One region of the Pararhodobacter sp. genome, then DNA from elsewhere that is predicted to be linked to it. Evidence: riboswitches for the same ligand, from Rfam matches in the RefSeq annotation. Region 1 holds a riboswitch; the other holds the start of a gene.
What was found. Region 1 has a riboswitch for thiamine pyrophosphate ahead of VDQ28_RS01540 (NUDIX hydrolase). Riboswitches for the same ligand answer to the same signal wherever they lie in the genome.
Positions count from the first base shown of each region.

Region 2: another riboswitch for thiamine pyrophosphate. It lies ahead of thiB (thiamine ABC transporter substrate binding subunit); the one in region 1 lies ahead of VDQ28_RS01540 (NUDIX hydrolase).

Region 1 is NZ_JAUCBZ010000010.1:30,978-37,646, forward strand. Features, by position in the region: gene kdpA (potassium-transporting ATPase subunit KdpA) at 1-915, opposite strand, end outside; gene kdpF (K(+)-transporting ATPase subunit F) at 1,066-1,161, opposite strand; partial or broken gene VDQ28_RS01510 (hypothetical protein) at 1,735-1,938, shown strand; gene VDQ28_RS01515 (MarR family winged helix-turn-helix transcriptional regulator) at 2,116-2,535, shown strand; gene fabF (beta-ketoacyl-ACP synthase II) at 2,617-3,885, shown strand; partial or broken gene VDQ28_RS01525 (LysR family transcriptional regulator) at 3,901-4,082, shown strand; gene VDQ28_RS01530 (hypothetical protein) at 4,035-4,226, opposite strand; gene VDQ28_RS01535 (GIY-YIG nuclease family protein) at 4,223-4,588, opposite strand; TPP riboswitch at 4,911-5,027, shown strand; gene VDQ28_RS01540 (NUDIX hydrolase) at 5,074-5,553, shown strand; partial or broken gene VDQ28_RS01545 (bifunctional hydroxymethylpyrimidine kinase/phosphomethylpyrimidine kinase) at 5,550-5,804, shown strand; gene VDQ28_RS01550 (hypothetical protein) at 5,988-6,161, shown strand; gene VDQ28_RS01555 (relaxase/mobilization nuclease and DUF3363 domain-containing protein) at 6,298-6,669, opposite strand, start outside.
Region 2 is NZ_JAUCBZ010000015.1:3,578,948-3,585,616, reverse strand. Features, by position in the region: gene aroC (chorismate synthase) at 1-521, opposite strand, end outside; gene VDQ28_RS21020 (crotonase/enoyl-CoA hydratase family protein) at 690-1,556, opposite strand; gene VDQ28_RS21015 (antibiotic biosynthesis monooxygenase family protein) at 1,588-1,908, opposite strand; TPP riboswitch at 1,973-2,082, shown strand; gene thiB (thiamine ABC transporter substrate binding subunit) at 2,123-3,118, shown strand; gene VDQ28_RS21005 (ABC transporter permease subunit) at 3,102-4,652, shown strand; gene VDQ28_RS21000 (ATP-binding cassette domain-containing protein) at 4,639-5,331, shown strand; gene VDQ28_RS20995 (hypothetical protein) at 5,328-5,864, opposite strand; gene VDQ28_RS20990 (cytochrome c1) at 5,994-6,669, opposite strand, start outside.

The sequences.
Region 1 (6,669 bases):
CAGCAGCGGGTTGCCGTGCTGCTCTGCCGAAAAGAGGATCGTCAGGGAGCCGACGAACATCACCATGAACGCTGCGAAGAACACCCAGCCCTGACGTCGGCGCACCAACATCGAGCCGAAGGCATAAGTCAGCGCGGAGGGGATCAGCAACATGCTCAGGATATCCAGCACATTGGTCAAGGGGGTTGGATTCTCGAACGGATGCGCCGAGTTCATGGCGAAGAAGCCCCCGCCGTTGGTACCGATGTGCTTGATCGTCTCCAGGCTGGCCACCGGTCCGACGCGGATCGCTTGGTGAGCACCTTCAAGGGTGCTCGCCACTACTTTTGAATCCAGTATTTGCGGCACCCCCTGCCAGACATAGACCAGGGCGAGAAGAAAGCAGATCGGCAGCAACACCCGATAGATAACGCGGGTGAGATCGACCCAGAAGTTGCCGATGGTGCTGGTCGACTTCCGGCTCAGACCCCGGATGAAGGCCGCGCAAGCGGCAATACCGGTGGCCGCGCTGACCGTCATCAGGAACGTGATCACGGCCATCTGGCTGAAATTGGACAACGTTTCGCCGGAATAGCTCTGCCAGTTGGTGTTGGTGATGAACGACGCCGCCGTGTTGAACGCAAGGTCCGGCGACTGTGGCGCGAGGTCCAGGGGATTGAATGGCAGCAAGCCCTGGAAGCGCAGCAGCGCATAGCCGACCAGCATCATGGCGGCGTTCGACAGCACCAATGCCAGCGCATAGCCCTTCCAGCCGGATTCTTTATCTGGATCAATCCCAAACAGGCGGTAGGTCCACCGTTCGGGCAGAGCATGCCGTGTGCCGGTAAACGTTTTTGCCAGCCACATACCCATCGGGACCGCAAGAGTGGTCATGACGGCAAGGACGACAACGAACTTCAATATATCAATAGTCATGCCCGTACTCCGATTAGATCCGGTCCAGCGCGATCACGAAACACGTGAACGCCACGAAGCACACGAGAGCCAGTACCACGTAGGCCAAATCAAGCATTGAGAAACCCCTTTCATCGTGATCAGAACAAGCATTGGTGATCCGGTTGGCACCTAGAACTTTTCCGGACGAATCAATGCGTAAAACAGATATACGGCCAGCAAGACCGCGACAGCCAAGACAATCACTTCGACCAAAATCATTACCATCTCCTACGCATATATTGCGGGCGTTCGATCCCCGGCTGCTGTATATGAATCGGGACGCCACCAAGCCAAAGATCGTCTATAGCACCCCGTATCGGCCAAATAGACACACCCCGCACCGACCTCAACAGCCAACTCATGGTCATCTGAGCGATCTGCGCTCTGTTGAAACAGAACAGCAATACAGTAACGGTCTCGCCCATCGGACTTTTCGTCGAAATTAATAGTTGGTATCGTACGGAAGCGCGTGTAAGAACGGCGCAACGATTCCTCCGTTGCGTATCAAGACGGCATCAAGATCCGTATCAGGCTGCTCCTACGTGTACGGCAAAGGGACATACCGAGGCGTACACGTAATAGTTCATTAATACCGTTGACACCACTATCAAAGGCGATGGCCTAAAGAAACCAGGGTGCTAAGCAGCATTGCCAAATAAAACCCAGCGGGCCAATTTCTCCACTGCCCAGGTCGGAACCTGAACCTGCCTTAGGTCTTTCAATGGATTGTCTTTTTCCATCAGCCCAGACGTATCAACTCATTGAACAAGGCTTGAAGATACGGTCAAATCGAATGTAGAGATTTACCTTGCACTGTGCTGGAAAATCGATTGCGAACCTTCGGAAGTGCCGATGGTCGGCGATACCTTGCCATGCGACTATGCTGGCGCAATGGCGGTGAGCATGCAGATCATGCACCTGGACCGACATGGCACCGCTAATCCGGAACAAAAAGCGGTCACCATCAGTGACTTACGAAGAGTACTCATCAATGTCGCTTAAGCGCCCATACGCGTCGGCCACCTGCAGGCTATCAACATATTTTGCTCATCGTTGGCTGCGTTGACGCTCTTTGGAATGACTTTTTCATGATGTATGATCAAACTGACACTACAAAATCCTGATTATCGGGAAAGCCGATAAGCCTGAAGAACATATGAAGGATGTGCTTGATTTTCCATGCAGAAAACCAGTGACCTTTCCGAATGTCTTGTTCTAAACACAATCGCGGCAGCACGGGTATTGCTGCGGCACTATGACGCCAAATTGAAAGAGTTCGACGTCACAGCACAGCAATTTGCGCTCCTTGCTGCGGTTCGTCTTTACGAAGGGGAACCCGTCGCAACACTGGCTCAACGTGTCTTCCTGGATCGAACAAGCCTGACGAGGAACCTTGATCTTTTAGAACGTAAGGGCCTCGTCCGTCGTGCTTCCGGAACCGTTGGTAACGTACGTCTCTGTGAGCTTACTGAGAAGGGAAGTGCCTTGTTGGATCAGCTTTTACCGGAGTGGCAGTTATCCAAGTCTGGACTCATGGAAGGCATTTCTGAGCAGGACGCCGCAACATACCTGAGAGTTGCTAAGCACTTAGCACGATGAGAAGCCGTGAGAGGGGATTGTTCATTTTGCCTTTATCCAGTATAGTGTATATGCACAGTAGATGTGCGAACAGGAGTATTTATGCACGAACCTATTGTCGTAACGGGACTTGGCGCGGTATCCCCGCTTGGGGTGGGCATAACGACCAATTGGGAAAGATTGCTTGCGGGAAAAAGCGGCATTCGAACAAATAAACGCTTTGACACCGAAGGATGGAAATGCCAGATCGCGGGTTTGGTTCCCGATCACGTGGATGATCCAAAGGGCTTTGATCCCGAGTCAGCTATGGATCCCCCAGAACTTCGCAAGACCGATCTTTTCATTCACTACGCGATGGCGGCTGCACGAGAGGCGCTGAATCAAGCCGCCTGGCATCCAGAGCGTTCAGCGGATAGGGCTCGCACTGCCACGGTGATTGGGACAGGTGTTGGTGGTATTCCTGCAGTCACCGCCGCGAACGAAGTGATTGCTACCTCCGGCGTGCGTCGCCTGTCGCCGTTCCTCGTGCCCTCGTTCTTGCCCAACCTTGCAGCCGGACAAATATCCATTCATTTCGGCTTTCATGGGCCATCCGGTGCACCGGCCACGGCATGTGCGGCTTCAGCTCAGGCAATCGGCGATGCTATGCGTATGATCCGTGCCGGCGAGGCCGACATTGCCTTATGCGGCGGGACGGATGCATGCGTTGATCCCGTGGCGATTGGTGGATTTACGGCGGCCAGGGCTCTTTCTTTCAACTTCAACGATGCACCTGAAAGAGCTTCGCGCCCATTCGATTTGAATCACGATGGCTTTGTGCTCTCCGAGGGAGCAGCCATGCTGGTGATCGAGAAATTGAGCCACGCGCAGAAGCGCGGCGCACGTCCGCTGGCTGTGCTGTCCGGCTATGGGACTACAACCGATGCCCACCACGTCACAGCTGGATGGCCCGACGGACGTGAGGCAGCGCGTGCGATAAAAATCGCATTGGCAATGGCAGGCATCGACCCAGGCCTTATTGGCTACGTCAACGCCCATGCCACTTCGACCCCTGTTGGGGATGCTGCTGAACTGGCTGCGTTGGAAAGCGTTTTCGGCCCAGGTGCAGGCGCCATACCAGTTGGATCCACCAAGTCAGCGACAGGACACATGCTAGGCGCGGCTGGTGCCATCGAAGCTGCTTTTTCGGTGCTCGCGATCCAGCACGGCGTACTCCCTCCCAGCCTCAACATTGACGATCCGATGCCAGAAGCGAAAAATTTCAATTTGCTTTCCGGTGGCCCCCACTCAACCGCAGTTGATTATGCGCTGTCAAATGCATTCGGCTTTGGCGGTATCAACGCAGCGCTGGTGATCAGTCGATACAAATAAGATTTGTGACTGAACATGGACCTTCGCCATCTCCGCTGTTTTTAGCTATAGCCGAAGAACTTCACTTCGCACGCGCCGCTGAGCGGCCGCACATAGAGCAGTCGCCGCTGTCGCGAGCTATCAAGAAACCGGAGGAAGAGTTGGGTGTGTCACTGTTTGCGCGCACCACTCGCAGCACCCGGCTGACTCGCGCGGGCACCGTCCCCTTGCGCGAGAAAATTCAGCAGCGCCAAGTCGCTGAAACTGATGGCATGGTGTATGCCCAATTCGTCGTCAAGCTTGAGTTGCAGGCTGGCGTGGGCATGATGTAGCACCAAACAGAAGCCGAGATTCGTGTTCATCGAGGTTCGCTTCTGAGTTCGTCGTAACCGAGTTCGCCAACACAAAGGATTTCCTGGCGCCACAAGCTAACTAGCATTTCCAATTCTCGTGTGGCATTGAACGCTGGATCTTCGCTGGGTTTGACCATGTCGAGTACGTCGAAGAGAAAGTTGGCCTCACCGTGCTCAACCCAGTCCTGCGCAAGCCTCGCATTGCGATGCTGTCCATGCTGCAGTTCAAAAAGATGCCGGTTGAGTGTGCCCTGAACGTTAGTACTACCTGCAACCAACGCCCGGCCCGTGATCTGGTTACGAATCGCATACACGCCTGCTCGGGTTTTCGTCTCCAGATACTGTCGGTTCAGCGTCTTTTTGTTTGTCATCATCAGTCCTTTTTGTTACAAATGAGTTACGGCGTAAGCAATGACACTTCTCTCAGCGGCAGCGCGTAGCAGTAGTGTTCGTCCGTTAGTATTTAAGGAGCTGTAGGATACGCTACCGGTTGTTTTGTTTAAAGCTGTGACGGAAGCGGAATAATTTTCCATCACTCTCAGCATTAGGTATGACCGGGAGCCGATGCTCTTCCCCAAGCATCTTGCTGGCAGTGCCGCCTCCTCCATTGGTACGGCGGGATAACCTGCATTAGCAGCAGACGCGCTGACTGGCATGTGCTAAAGTAACAAGACTCGTTCCTCCCGAACGAGCAAATGAACCGAGGGGGCCCGGCTAGCGGGCTGAGATACTGCCAGGCGTTTTGCAACGCAGTGACCCTTTGAACCTGATCCGGGTCATACCGGCGAAGGGACGGGTATCCTTCTGCTCGCCGCTTGCTGCCGGATGGTTCTCCTTTGATGAAGGAACCGCCGTCGTGTCTTCCTCGACCAACGATCCTCCTGCCGTGGCTCGGCCAGTGGTGGCGACGCTTGCGGCCGTGGTTCGCGAGAACCGCATTCTCTTGATACGTCGCGCGCATCGGCCGGACGCGGGGCGATGGGCGTTTCCGGGCGGGAAGATCCGTTTCGGCGAGTCTGCCGCCGACGCAGCGCAACGCGAACTGCTCGAAGAAACCGGCGTTCAGGGCAAACCTGTACAGGTGTTCGATGCCGTCGATGTGTTCGACCGGCGGGCGGACGAAGGCGACGTGCTGCACCAGCACTACATCCTCATTGCCACGCTGTTCGACTGGTACGTCGGCGAGCCGTGTGGCGGCGATGACGCGCTGGACGCACGCTGGTTCGCCGATGCGGATCTCGATTCGACCGAATTGGCGCAGAGCTTCGACGTCGCCGCAGTGGCTCGCCACGCCTTTCGGCTCGCGCTATCGCTTCGCACGGGAGTCGACTCGTGATCGCTAACGTGCTGAGCATTGCTGGCACCGATCCCACAGGGGGCGCCGGCATCCAGGCAGACCTGAAGGCATTTCCCGCATTAGGTGCCTATGGCATGAGCGTCATCACGGCCGTGGTGGCGCAGAACACCCAGGGCGTGCGCAGTTTCGTAGCACTGGAGCCCAATTTCGTCGCCGACCAGATCGACGCGGTGTTCGATGATGTTCGGGTAGATGCAGTCAAGATCGGCATGGTGGCCAACGCGGGAATACGGCCGAGTTGGTCTTGATCACATGCATGAGTACTTCAACCACGTTCTCGCGTAAGGTGAAACCTTGACGAGTGTCTTGGCGAACAGTGCCGTATCGCGAATAATGTCCAGGCCTTCACTCGCCTCACGCCAGGTGCGGATACGGGCGAATTCGAGCATATCGAGCACGTCGAAGTAGCGGTAATGCTCAACAATGCGCTAGCGCTGGAAAAAGGTGGTGAAACTGTATTTGGCAAGCGCAGGCCCACCGAACAGGAGTTTTTCGCCAGTACCGAGCTCTCGCAGCCGCGCATCAATCCAACGCCAGGCATCGAGTGCCTGGGCCGTGAACTATCTTCATTCCGCGCCTCGCCCTGATTGCGCAGCAGTTTGTAAAGCAAAGGCACGAGTTTTCGCTGCCATAAGCGATAAGCAGACGCACAATGGCCCATTGATACGGGTGCGCGCTGCCAAGGGGCAATGCTCAGTATCCTTTCCGCTTGGAGAGCCAGCGTCATCCGACTGAGAGGCTACGCTGCCGCCCAATTTCCCAAGAAACACCTCCACCGCTACGTATCGTCGCGGCGATCTGCTGCCCCAGGCGCTGTTCAATCACCGGCTTCCATGGCGCCAAAGAGAAGCCCATGCCGTCATCAAGCATCGCATATCGCCCGCTGGCGAGCATGACGGAGCGCCGGTAGATTCCCGCCACGCGCTGGCCGTCTGTCATGGGCCGATGCTCCAGGCCGGTTTCGGCGACGATGTCCTGGGCGGTCTGCACTAGTTCACGATTACATAGCGTTGCCAATAGATTGCGGGCAAGAATCACGCGCTGCCCACGCCGCTCGGCCAGCCCCTGTTCCACCAGGAAATCGGCACGCTGCCG
Region 2 (6,669 bases), on a different contig from region 1:
CCCCACGCAAACCGCGTGCGGTCGATACGGCGCGGGCCCATCTGCACCATATAGCCGGTGATGATCAGGTCCGGCAGCAGCTGCGCCAAGACCTGCCGCGCCACACCGCCCGCCGCCACGCGGGCTGCGGTTTCGCGCGCACTGGAACGCCCGCCGCCGCGTGGGTCTCGGATGCCGTATTTCTGGTGATAGGTGATGTCGGCATGGCCGGGCCGGAACGTCTTTGCAATTTCGGAATAATCCTTGGAGCGCTGGTCTGTGTTGCGGATCAACAACTGAATCGGCGTGCCGGTGGTCTTGCCCTCGTAGACGCCGGACAGGATTTCGACCGCATCGGCTTCGCGGCGCTGGGTGGTGAAGCGGTTTTGACCGGGCTTGCGGCGGTCCAGCCAGGGTTGGATGTCGGCCTCGGTCAGCGCGATGCCGGGTGGGCAGCCGTCAACGGTTGCCCCAAGCGCGGGTCCGTGGCTTTCGCCCCAGGTGGTGACGCGGAACAGATGGCCAAAGCTGTTGAACGACATGCGCGATCTCCCTTTGGCCCCCGTCTAAACGCCCCCTGCGCCGCTCTCAAGCCCGCATGACAGCTTCATCTTGTCGAAAATACTCCGGGGGCGGCGCATAGCGCCGATGGGGGCAGCGCCCCCGCGCGGGGCGAGGGGCCTCGATGGCCCCGAGCCACGCCCCCCCCCTCAGCGATTTGAGGGGGGCAATGGCTGGTTCAGGGTCCAGTCCCATGTGCCGGTGTCGCGCTCTTTGACGGCTTGTTTCCAACCAACCGCTTCGCTGCGGGCCTTGAAGTTGAGACCTTCGGGCGAATGCCGGGTAATCCCGTCAAACACCGTCGCGAGGCGTTGGGTGTTCATGATGCCGGTGGCCTCAATGGCTTGATTGATCACCATTTTCTGCATCGCCAATTGGTTCACCGGCACCGAAGCCATCCGTGCCGCCATCGCCTCGACGGCGTCATCAAGGTCGGCATCGGGCACGGCCTTGAGGATCAGCCCCATGTCCTCGGCCTCGCGTCCGGTGATTTTATCGCCGGTAAACATCAGGCGTTTGGCGCGTTCTGCCCCGAGGCGGTACACCCACATCGCCGTCGTCGGGCAGCCCCAGACCCGGGCGGGCATGTAGCCGATTTCGGCGCTCTCGCCCATGAACACCATGTCGCAACACAGCGCGATGTCCGACCCTCCGGCGACGGCAAAGCCGTGGATTTTGCACAAGACAGGCTTCAGGGCACGCCACGGCGCCATGAATGCCTGGGTATTGCGCCACATGAACGCATAATCCTTGATCGGATCCCAGGGCATTGGTTGCGTGACTTGGTTGCCGCCGCCGGTACTGGCCTGCGCATAGTAGGTCAGATCATAACCTGCACAAAATGCGCGCCCGGCACGGGACAAGATCATCACATGGATATCCGGATCGGCATCTGCCTGTTCCACAGCCTGCGCCAACAGGCCCGGCATCTCATCGTCGATGGCGTTCATCACCTCGGGGCGATTGAGGGTGATCCGGGCGATTCGCCCGTCTTTTTCGTACAGGTTTTTCGGCATGAGCGGTTCTTTTCCAAACTGTGTGGCAGGTCTAGAAAACGGCTGAGACCTCATACATTACCGGCTCGAATCGCGAACACATCGCCGCAATGGCCCGGTTGCGCTCGCGCATTTCAGGGGTGCGCAGCATGGCCTGGAAGTCCTCGCGCTTGACCCAGCGCGAATAGGTGGAAATGCGGGTTTGCGCGTCGTTCACATGGATCGCGCCGCCCAGAAAGCCGGGCTGATGGCGGATCACCTTGTCATAGGCGTCGGTCAGGGCGTCCAGCACATCGGTGCAGGTGCCGGGGGTCATCTCGAACGTCGAGACCACGGTCTGGCCGGTGAAATCGGTGGTGATGGCAAGCGTCATGGGAATCCTCCGTCTGTTGCCACTATCCTGCCCCCTTGTCGCGCCGGTGCAAAGGGTTATGTTGTCGCGTACCTCGGGGTGCCTGCGTACGCGCTGGCTGAGAAACGGTTGAACCCGTGACCCGTTGAACCTGAACCGGTTAGGACCGGCGGAGGGAAGGTGACGGATATGTATTCCTCCACCCCGACCCCGCCCGTCGCAAATGGAGGATGCAATGAGAGTTTCTGAACTTGCTGCGGGATTGTTTTTGGCTTCGGCTTTGGCAATTCCAGCCCACGCGCAGACCCCTGAACTCAGGGTGCTGACCTATGACAGTTTTGTGTCGGATTGGGGCCCCGGCCCGGCCATCGAAGCCGCGTTCGAGGCCACATGCGGCTGCGATCTGGTCTTCGAATCGGCCGGTGACGGGGCCGCGATGTTGGCGCGGCTGATGCTGACCGGCGCGCGCACCGAGGCGGATATCGTCTTGGGCCTCGATACCAACTTGACGGCGGCGGCGTCGGCCTCGGGCCTGATCGCGCCGCATGGGGTGTCGCCTGCGTTGGATTTGCCGATCGCCTGGGATGACCCGTTGTTCCTGCCCTATGATTGGGGCTGGTTCGCCTTTGTCCATGACGTGAACCGCACGCCGACCCCGCCCACCAGTTTCCCTGAGCTGATCGCGTCGGATCTGAGCATCGTGATTCAGGACCCCCGCTCATCGACCCCCGGTTTGGGCCTGCTGATGTGGGTCAAGGCGGCTTACGGCGACCGGGCCGCCGAAATCTGGCAAGGCCTGGCGCCGCGCATCCTGACGGTCACGCCCGGTTGGTCCGAGGCCTATGGCCTGTTCCTTGAGGGCGAGGCCGATATGGTGTTGAGCTACACGACCTCGCCCGCCTATCACCTGATTGCCGAGGAGGACGCCAGCAAGGCGGCGGCTCTGTTTGATGAGGGGCACTATCTTCAGATCGAGGTTGCCGGGATCGTGGCGAATACCGACCAGCCGGAACTGGCGCGGGCGTTCATGGCGTTCATGGTGTCCGACGCGTTCCAATCGGTGATTCCGACGACCAACTGGATGTACCCGGCCGTGACCCCCGAAGGCGGCTTGCCGGCGGGGTTCGAGACGCTGCACCAGCCCGAAACCTCGCTGTTGTTCCGTGGCGATGAGGCGGCCGCGCTGCGGGATGCGGCGTTGAGCGAGTGGCGGGATGCTCTTGCGCGCTGAACCACGCGCGCTCTGGTGGGCCGCTGTCCTTGTGGCGGCGGCCCTTCTGCTGTTGAATTTTGGCGCGCTGGCAGCCGTGCTGTGGCGGGCCGAATTGGGCGCGCGGCTTGGCCCCGCCGATTGGGCCGCGGCGCGGTTCACGGTGTTGCAAGCCACGGTTTCCGCGCTGATCTCGGTGGCCTTGGCGATCCCGGTGGCGCGGGCTTTGGCGCGGCGGCGGTTCGCTGGGCGCTCGGTGTTAATCGTGCTGATGGGGGCACCCTTTATCCTGCCGGTGCTGGTTGCGGTGATCGGCTTGCTGGCGGTGTTTGGCCGTAACGGGATGGTCAACGATGTCCTGGCGCTGATGGGCGTGCCGCCGTTCACGGTTTACGGCTTTCAGGGCGTCGTTTTGGCGCATGTGTTTTTCAACCTGCCGCTCTGTGTCCGGCTGCTGCTGCAAGGCTGGGCGCGGGTTCCCAATGAGCACTTGCGCCTGGCGTCGGCGCTGGGCTTTGGCGGCTGGGCGCGGTTGCGGCACATCGAGGTGCCGATGCTGGTGCGGGTGGTGCCGGGGGCTTTGGCGGTGGTGTTCCTGATCTGCCTGACCTCGTTTGCGGTGGCGTTGACGCTGGGCGGCGGGCCACGCGCCACGACCCTTGAGTTGGCAATCTATCAGGCGTTTCGGTTTGATTTCGACCTTGGCCGGGCGGCCTTGCTGGCGTTGCTTCAGGCGGCAATCGGTATCGCGGCTTTGCTGCTGCTGGCGCGGTTCACGCTGCCGGACACCGGCATGACCGGCCTTGACCGCGTTGCACCAACCCCGCCGGGCGGCCTGTCGCGGGCGGTGGACGCCAGCGCGATCGGGCTTGCGGCGGCGTTCCTGTTGATCCCGCTGGGAATGGTCATTCTGCGCGGTGTGCCGCATGTTCGGGATTTGCCTGCGCCGGTTTGGCTGGCGTTGGGGCAATCGCTCAAGGTGGCGGCATTGTCAGTCGGTTTGCTGGCGGTGATGACCGGGGCCTTGACGATGGCGGCGCTGGCGCGGCGCTGGCCTGAAGGGGTCGGCATGGTGGCGCTGGTCTCGTCGCCCCTGGTGATCGGCACCGGCTTGTTCATCGTGATTCACCCCGTGTCGGACCCGGTGCATTGGGCTTTGTCGGTCACGGCTTTGGTCAATGCGGCGATGGCGCTGCCGTTCGCCTTGCGCGCCGTCCTGCCCGCCGCGCGCCGGGCCGAGGGAGATTTTGCCCAGCTTTCGGCATCGCTGGGGCTGGGGGGCTGGGCGCATTTCCGGCTGATTCTGTGGCCTCGGTTGCGGCACCCGTTCGGCTTTGCGCTGGGGCTGGGGGCGGCGTTGTCGTTGGGCGATCTGGGGGTGATTGTGCTGTTTGCGCAGACCGGCGGCGAGACCCTGCCAATGCAGGTGCAGCGCTTGATGGGGGCCTATCGCAGCGACGACGCGGCGGGGGCAGCTTTGGTGCTATTGGTGGTGGCATTGGCGGCGTTTGTCAGTGTCGAGCGCATGATCGGGGGGAAGAATGCTGGAACTTGATGGCGTGAGGATCGTTCAGGATGACTTCAGCCTGACGGCGGATTTCAGCGTTCCCACCGGCGCGCAGGTCGCGGTGCTGGGGCCGTCGGGGGCGGGGAAATCCACGTTGATCGGGGCCATCGCCGGGTTTGTGCCGCTGACCGCCGGGATGATTCGCTGGGACGGGGCTCGGATCGACAGACTGCCACCCGCGCAACGGCCGATGAGCATTCTGTTCCAGGACCACAATTTGCTGCCGCATATGAGCGTGTTCGACAATGTCGCGCTGGGGATCAATCCGGCATTGCGGCTAAGTAAATCGGACCGGGTTGCGGTGATGCAGGCGCTTGATGAGACGGGTTTGACCGGGCTGGAGGGGCGCAAGCCCGCGCAATTGTCGGGCGGACAGATCAGCCGGGCAGGGTTGGCGCGGGTGTTGTTGCGGGCCCGGCCTTTGGTTTTGCTGGATGAACCCTTTGCGGCGCTTGGTCCGGCGCTGAAAATCGCCATGCTGGATCTGGTCGCGCGTATCGCGGCAAAGAACGGGGCGACGGTGCTGATGATCACCCACGACCCGGCGGATGCGTTGCGGTTGTGCCCGCAAACCGTGGTGGTCGCCGAGGGGCAGGCAGATGCACCCGCTGACACTCACGCGCTGCTGCAGACACCGCCGCCTGCGTTGGCGGCCTATCTCGGTTAGAATTGGCAGGTCTGGCGCAAGGCCTCTCGGGCGCGGCTGCTGCCGTTCAGGCGATAGCTGGTGATCTCCTCACCCGCCGCATTGCGCAACTGCAACCGGCTGCCCCATGAGAAGGCGTCGAGGAACGTCGCGTCGAGCGCCCCGTCGGCAACCCAGACGCTTTGCGCGGGATCATAGAGGAAGGTGCGTTCAAAGTTCTGGCCGTCGATCTCGAAGGTGACGGGTTCGGGGGTGGGCGCCGGGTTCAGCGCCAAACCGCGATAGGCGTCAAAGCGCAGCGTGCTGGTTTGGGTTTGGGGATCGCACCACAGGGCGATGCGGCCGACGTGGTTCGCCCCTTCGGCATGGATCGACACGGGCTGCGCGGCGTTGTCGCTGCGTAGGATCAGCCAGGTGCCGGGCACGACATACTGCCAGTTCGCCTCGGTTCCCCAGCGACCAGAAGCGATCCATTGCGCGGATGCGGGCATCGACGAGCCGATCAAAACGGCTAGGGCTGACAGGGTGGCGAGACGGCGGGGGGACTGAGACATGCGGGTTCTTCGACTTACGGGCGGTTTGGCCGTGGAGATTAGCCACCACAAGGGGCCGAGGCCAGACCCCCGACAGGCAAAACGCGCCCCAAAGGGCGCGTTTCACGGGTCTGTGAGGATCAAAAACGATCAGCCGCGTTTGGCTTGATCTTTGATCGGTGCCCAGAGGCGTTTGTTGGTCAGATACAGCAGCGACGCCAGCAACGTCAGGAAAATGACGCCAATCAGGCCCCACATCTTGCGCTCGGTCTGGCGCGGCTCGGCGGCCCACATCAGGAAGGCAGCGACGTCTTGTGCCATCTGCTCTTCGGTGGCTTGGGTGCCATCCGAATATTCCACGAGGTCGTCAAACAGCTGCGGTGCCATCGACACGTTGCCGCCAAAGGCTTCGTTGTAATAGAATACCGCGCCACCTTGCTCGGATTCCTCGCCGTTGAAGCCCATCAGGAACGACGCGATATATTCCGCGCCGCCCATTCCGCGCAGCAACTGGTTGATGCCCAGCCCGTAGGGGCCGTGGAAGCCGGCGCGCGCCTTGGCCATCAGGCTCAGGTCGGGTGCGGTTTCCATGGACGAGCCCGGGAAGTGGTCAGGCGTGCCGGCAGCACGATAACCACCGTCGCCGTCATCGACTTCGAAGGTTGCAGCATAGGTCCGCACCGTTTCGGCATCGAGACCCAGGCCGGTCTCATCCGCCAGCGTGCGGAAGGCCACCAGTTCCAGACCGTGACAGGCCGAGCACACCTCGGTGTAGACCTGCAAGCCACGCTGAAGCTGTGCCCGGTCGTAGGTGCCGAATGGCCCC